Linked DNA regions of Caballeronia sp. LZ062. The protein of the gene in region 2 interacts with the protein of the main gene of each other region in a pairwise test. Links are inferred from orthologs where the notes say so. Each region holds a gene or a part of one and is shown on either strand. Other genes may lie near its edges. The genes, in order: purT and P9239_RS04880.

Region 1 (3,307 bases), on a different replicon or contig from region 2:
GCACCGCCTTGAGGATCTCGGGGGACAAGCCGAACTGGTCGAAGGTCGGTGCGGCCGTGGCTTCTTCGTTGGACGTGTTCGGTGCGACGGAATCAGACATGGTGACTATCTTGGCTTTCGCTAAAAAACCGCTCGATGCGGCGCGCGTGAACGATCGTGAACGATTTCGCCGATCACGCGTGTGTGTTTCGGTGACGCGGAATGACCCGCGACGCACTTGCAAGAGGTTGCGCGCTATTCGTGCGCATGATGCGTGCCTTGGCGCGCGGCTCGCAACGCAGCCGGCCATCGGGCGTGGGCGGCTGACGCCTGCGTCCCGCCGCCTTCCAGCCGAACGCGACTCATACCTGGATGGAACACAGCTTCAATGACGCTTCAACGACACGGCGCGCAAAGAAGTTCGCCGGCAGCGGCGCTGCGCGGCCGCCCTGGCGCAAGCGAAGCGCCGTCGCGGCGGCGGCACTTTCGCTGCGGGAAAGCCGCACATTGTAGCACCGCATGCCAAAGGGCCCGGACGCAAGTCTCTACGTCCACGCAGCCGCGTCCGCCGTCCCGCTTCCGCCCTACTTCTCGCGCGCCTGGCAGTCCGCGAGCAGCGGCGGTGAATCTTTCGCGGCCATCTCGTCGTAGAGGTTGGCTTGCTTGCCCTTGGTCCACCAGACGTACTGATCGGCGGCGTATTTTGCGCCCGACCCAGCGATCACGTTGACGAAGAGCAGCTTGCGCCCGTCGACAGTCAGCGCCGCGAAGCTCTGCCGGTTGCGCGTGTTCGTGTACTGGACCGTGATGCTCTTGCCGTCGCGGCAGTCGTAGCGCGTGGTGTGCGTCGATGCCGCCTGGATTTGCGGAACGGTTAGCGGCATCGCGTGCGCGGACGGCGTAGCCAACGCCCACATTGCAAGTAGCGTAGTGGCGAAGAATGCGAGGAGCTTGTTCATCGTTACGTTGTTCATTGTCTGATGCTGGCGGCGCTAGCCGGTCAAGGGTCGATGACATCGGCACACGCGTCGGTCGGCGCTGCGGCGACATGGCCGACGACCGGCACGATTTTCAAGCCCGCCGATGCGATCCGGCACGGCGCGGCAGCGAGCCCGCAGCCAGAAAGCCCGACGCATCCCGCGACCAGCGCGACAAACAATAAGCGTTTCAATGTCTTGCTCCTGTTACCTGCGCCAAGCGCGAGGCGCGTCTCAGTTCGTCGAAACCGGCCGTACCTTCGACGCCGCCAGCTTCGCCCGTTCGCGCGCCTCGTCCGTATCGGCGCCCGTCGCCACCGCGACTCCCATCCGGCGCTTCGCGAAGCTCTCCGGCTTGCCGAAAAGCCGCAGGTCTGCGCCCGGCACGGCAAGCGCCTCGCGGACGCCTTCGAACGCGATCCCGGCTTCGTCGAGACCGCCGTAAATGACCGCCGACGCGCCCGGCGTGCTCAGCGACGTATCCACCGGCAAGCCGAGAATGGCGCGCGCGTGAAGCTCGAATTCGGAGAAACGCTGCGTCGCGAGCGTGACGAGACCCGTGTCATGCGGACGCGGGCTGACTTCGGAAAACCATACGTCGTCGCCGCGCACGAAGAGTTCCACGCCGAAGAGGCCGCGCCCGCCGAGCGCCGTCGTCACCTTCGCGGCGACGTCGCGGGCTTTCGCGAGCGCGGCGGCGCTCATGGCTTGCGGCTGCCACGACTCGACGTAATCTCCCGCCACCTGAACGTGGCCGATCGGCTCGCAAAAGTAAGTCTGCGTCGCGCCGGTCTCGGGATCGGCCGCACGCACCGTGAGCTGCGTGATTTCGTACTCGAAGTCGATGAAGCCTTCCACGATCACCCGGCCGTGATTGACGCGCCCGCCGGCCAGCGCGTACGTCCACGCCGGCTCAATGTCCGCGTCGCTGCGCAATACCGACTGCCCTTTCCCCGACGACGACATGACGGGCTTCACGACGCACGGAAAGCCGATCTTCGCGATCGCTGCCTTCATCTCGTCGAGCGATTGCGCGAACGCATAAGGCGATGTGGGCAAACCGAGCGTCTCGGCGGCCAGCCGGCGAATGCCTTCGCGATTCATCGTGAGTTGCGTGGCGCGCGCTGTCGGAATGACGGTCGCCATGCCGGACGCCTCGATTTCGGCGAGGGCATCGGTGGCGATCGCCTCGATCTCAGGCACGATCAGATGCGGCTTCTCGCTTTCAACGAGCGCGCGTAACGCGGCCGGGTCGGTCATGTCGATCACATGCGCGCGGTGCGCGACCGGATGCCCAGGCGCGTTCGCGTAACGGTCGACCGCGATGACCTCGACGCCCAGCCGCTGAAGCGCAATGATCACTTCCTTGCCGAGTTCGCCCGCGCCGAGCAGCATGACGCGCGTGGCGCCGGAAGAAAGCGGCGTGCCGATGCGCGAGGCGATGTCCTGCGCTGCGTTCGCGCCGGGTTGGTCAGTCTGCATGCGTGCTCCAGAATCGATTCGGTTGTGCGTCGGCCTGGCGCCTTTCACGCGCTAAAAACCGATTGATTGCAATGATTGGCGGCGATGTTAACACGCAGCGCCGGGCGTGAACGCTCTGCCGTTCGGCATATTGACAAGCGATATGGACTCGTGCCCGGGCGGCAAATTCCCGCGCTTCTTTCGAGCCTTCCGCGCGGCGAATGATTTGTTGCATCTCAACGCTGGACAAACCGTACGACGCCTGCGGTACCCTTACGGCTTTCGCCAGTTCCGGATCGATCGATGTCTTCGCTTCTTCGTCGCGCTTCTTCTTTACGCTCGCGGGCAGGCCTCGCACTGTGCGCGAGCGTCGCAGTTTCGGTAGCCAGTGTCATCAGCGGGTGTGCCATGCCGAAGCATTCGGACGCGAGCGCGCCGCCCACCGATCCTTACAATCCTGCCGCAACGCAGTTGCTCGACGACACGCATTGGGAACTGACGAACTGGACGGAGGCGAACGGCCAGCCGCACGCCCTGCCGGGCCGCGCGGTGGCCAGTCAGCCGATCACGCTCGATCTTTCGACAGAGAGCGGCCGCCGGCGTGCGAGCGGGTTTTCGGGCTGCAACCGGTACACCAGCACGTATGACCTCAAGGACGGCAAGCTGAGCTTCGGCTCGCTCGCCGGCACGCGCATGGCCTGTCCATCGAGTGTAGGCGGCGCCGCGGAGCAGCCTTATCTCGACGCGCTGGCTCATGTGTCGAAGAGCGGCGTGCAGATGAATCCGCCGCAAACGCTCGAGTTGACGCTCGATAACGGCGCCGTGCTCGTCTTCGCGCAGCGCGCTGAATGACACGCCGTTGCCGCGCCCGGCTCGCGCGGGACACATCG
Region 2 (3,229 bases):
CCTTCGCGCATGGCCGGCGTGATGCCGACCACGCGCGAATCCTGCGCGGCGGCGTCGCAGAGCCATTCGCCGAAAACCTGCGTGTAGGTTTTCTTCGACGGTGCGGTCGAGGGCTTGATGCCTTCGGCCGGATTGAACTTGCCGGGACCGTGATAGAGCACGGGGTCGGCTTCCGCGAGCTTATAGCCCTGACCTTTCTTCGTGACGACGTGCAGGAATTGCGGGCCGCGCAGTTCCTTGATGTTCTGCAGCGTCGGAATGAGCGAATCGAGATCGTGCCCGTCGATCGGGCCGATGTAGTTGAAGCCGAACTCTTCGAAAAGCGTGGCCGGCACGATCATGCCCTTCGCGTGCTCTTCGAGTTTGCGCGCGAGGTCGAGCACCGGCGGCGCGGCGCGCAGCACGCGCTCCACGCCTGCGCGCGCGGCGGCATAGAAGCGGCCCGACATCAGACGCGCGAGATGGCGGTTCAGCGCGCCGACCGGCGGCGAAATCGACATGTCATTGTCGTTGAGGATGACAAGCAGCGGCACGTCGTCGGCAACGCCCGCGTTGTTCATTGCCTCGAACGCCATGCCGGCAGTCATCGCGCCGTCGCCGATCACGGCGATGGAATAGCGGTTGTCGCCTTGCAGCTTGTTCGCGACGGCCATGCCGAGCGCGGCCGAAATCGACGTGCTCGAATGCGCAGTGCCGAAGGTGTCGTATTCGGATTCGCTACGGCGCGGAAAGCCCGATATGCCGTTCAGCTGGCGCAGCGTCGGCATCCGGTCGCGGCGTCCGGTCAGGATCTTATGCGGATACGTCTGATGACCGACGTCCCAGACGATGCGGTCGTTCGGCGTATCGAACACATAATGCAGCGCGATCGTCAGCTCGACCGTGCCGAGGTTGGACGACAGATGGCCGCCCGTCTGCGACACGCTGTCGAGCACGTAGGCCCGCAGTTCGTCGGCAAGCGGCTGCAGTTGGCGTCGATCGAGGGCACGCAGATCGGCCGGATCGTCGATTGTTTTCAGCAAGTCGTACATCGTCGTCCCATTTAGGAAAACTGGCGTGATTCGTTCGGCACGATTGACTTTGACCTTTCGCGCCGTGGGCTTCGTCACGCGTTCAACAATTAGTGCGCCCGGTTCACGACCAGGTCGGCGAGTTCGGCGAGGCGCTGGGCGCGCGCGCCGAACGGCTGGATGGCGGCGTGCGCGTCGCGGCCAAGCTGTGCCGCGAGTTCGCGCGACGCATCGAGACCGATGATCGACACGTAGGTCGGCTTGTCGTGCTGCGCGTCCTTCCCGGCGGTTTTGCCGAGCGTCGCGGAGTCCGCCGTGACATCGAGGATGTCGTCGACGACCTGAAACGCGAGCCCGACGGCGGCGGCGTATTGATCGAGCGCGGCGAGCACGTCCGCGCCCAGCTCGTCGCCTGCAAGCGCGCCCATGCGCACCGACGCGCGCAACAGCGCGCCCGTCTTCTTGCGATGCATGGTTTCCAGTTCGGGCCGCGACAGCTTGCGCCCGACGCTTTCGAGGTCGATGGCCTGCCCGCCGGCCATGCCGACCGAGCCGCTCGCGACCGCCAGTTCGCGCACGAGCGCAGCCTGCTGGCGATCCGACAGACCATTGCCCTCTGCCGTCAGCGCAATGAACGCCTGCGACTGAAGCGCGTCGCCGACGAGCAGCGCCGTCGCTTCGTCATATTGAATGTGTACCGTGGGCTTGCCGCGACGCAGGGCGTCGTCGTCCATCGCGGGCATGTCGTCGTGCACGAGCGAATAGACGTGGATCATTTCCAGCGCGGCGCTCGCGGCTTCGACGGCCTGCGGCCGCGCGCCCGTGAGTTCGCCGGCCGCGTGAACCAAAAGCGGACGCACGCGCTTGCCGCCGCCGAGCACGGCATAGCGCATGGCTTCGTGCAGACGCGCCGGCGCGATGTCCGTGCCGGGAAGATAGTGCTCGAGCGCGGTTTCGACGCGGTCGAGCGTGCCGCGCATCCATTGTTCGAAAGTCATAGGTCGTCGTCCCCGTTGTCGTTCGTCGCGCGCTGAACGTCGCCAGGCAGCGGTTTGAGCGTCTCGCCGTCGAGCACGCGCACCTGCTGCTCGACTTTTTCGAGCTGCTGTTGGCAAAAGCCTACAAGCGCCGCCCCTCGGCGGTACGCCGCAAGCGATTCCTCGAGGCTGAGCGCGCCCTCTTCCATGCGCGCGACGAGCGATTCGAGTTCGGCCAGCGCCGCTTCGTAATTCTGCGGAGGCGGCGAGGCGTCCGCGCCCGGCGCATCGGCGCGGGCTTCTTCGCTTGTTGCGTCTTCTGCGGTCTTCGCCATGAATCGTGGATGTGCGGTGAAAATTGGAACCAAGTCGCACATTCTACGGCAAAAGCTAATTTTTCGACCCGCATCCCGTGCGCGTGCTGCATCGGCGCGCGCCGTCCCCAGCTATGCGCTGCGGCGGCGAAAGCACGGGGAACGGGGCTTGCGCAATGTCTGCGAAATGCGCTTTTGTCGGAACTCTGACGACAATTTATACCCAAATCAAGACCTTATGCGCCCCAGCGAGGCGGATTTCGGTATAATCGCGGGCTCCCTAAATCGAATCTTCGATGGTTGGGTTGTTCACTGCTTTCACGTCTTCATCGGGAGTGGGAATGTCCAATCTGAGCAATGCATTGCAGTTGAAGGCTGTTCATAGTCAACTGCCAGTCACGGCTTACTTTGACGAAGCGCTTCTTACGCGCGAACTCGACATACTTTTCAAGCAAGGTCCACGCTATATCGGGCACGAACTCATGGTCCCCGAAGCGGGGAACTATTTCGCGCTTCCGGGCGAGGGCGAAGGGCGCGTGCTCGTCCGCAACCAGCAAAACGACATCGAGCTGCTGTCGAACGTGTGCCGTCACCGTCAGGCGATCATGCTGAACGGGCGCGGCAGCGCGGACAACATCGTCTGCCCGCTGCATCGCTGGACGTACGATCTGAGCGGTCAGTTACTGGGCGCGCCGCATTTCGCGGACAAACCGTGCCTGAATCTGGGCGCCACGCCGCTGCAGAACTGGCAAGGGCTGCTCTTCGAAGCGCAGGGCCGCAACGTCGCGGCCGATCTCGCCAAGCTCGGCACGGCGCGTCACTTCGATTTCTCGGGCTTCATGTTCGATCACGTCGAAGTCCACGAGTGCAACTACAACTGGAAGACCTTCATCGAGGTCTATCTGGAGGACTACCACGTCGCGCCTTT

The links.
Region 1: the proteins of P9239_RS04880 (region 2) and purT interact in binary tests that used the Escherichia coli proteins (3 or more experiments, as listed by UniProt). The link is inferred for Caballeronia sp. LZ062 from one-to-one orthologs.

What each region holds. Positions count from the first base shown.
Region 1 is NZ_JARTWB010000002.1:1,619,841-1,623,147, forward strand. What follows is about bases 315-3,304. They hold purT (formate-dependent phosphoribosylglycinamide formyltransferase), read right to left. Parts: upstream 2,439-3,304; coding sequence 1,191-2,438; downstream 315-1,190. Other genes in these bases: P9239_RS13630 (MliC family protein), read right to left, coding at 564-953; P9239_RS13635 (DUF6726 family protein), read right to left, coding at 980-1,150; P9239_RS13645 (hypothetical protein), read right to left, coding at 2,428-2,775; P9239_RS13650 (META domain-containing protein), read left to right, coding at 2,721-3,269. Outside these bases: P9239_RS13625 (DEAD/DEAH box helicase), read right to left, coding at 1-100. UniProt on the Escherichia coli protein: Involved in the de novo purine biosynthesis. Catalyzes the transfer of formate to 5-phospho-ribosyl-glycinamide (GAR), producing 5-phospho-ribosyl-N-formylglycinamide (FGAR). Formate is provided by PurU via hydrolysis of 10-formyl-tetrahydrofolate.
Region 2 is NZ_JARTWB010000001.1:1,060,316-1,063,544, reverse strand. The notes cover bases 65-2,976. They hold P9239_RS04880 (farnesyl diphosphate synthase), read right to left. Parts: upstream 2,009-2,976; coding sequence 1,121-2,008; downstream 65-1,120. Other genes in these bases: P9239_RS04870 (aromatic ring-hydroxylating dioxygenase subunit alpha), read left to right, coding at 2,643-2,976; P9239_RS04875 (exodeoxyribonuclease VII small subunit), read right to left, coding at 2,005-2,322; dxs (1-deoxy-D-xylulose-5-phosphate synthase), read right to left, coding at 65-1,031. Also shown: more of dxs, read right to left, coding at 1-64; more of P9239_RS04870, read left to right, coding at 2,977-3,229.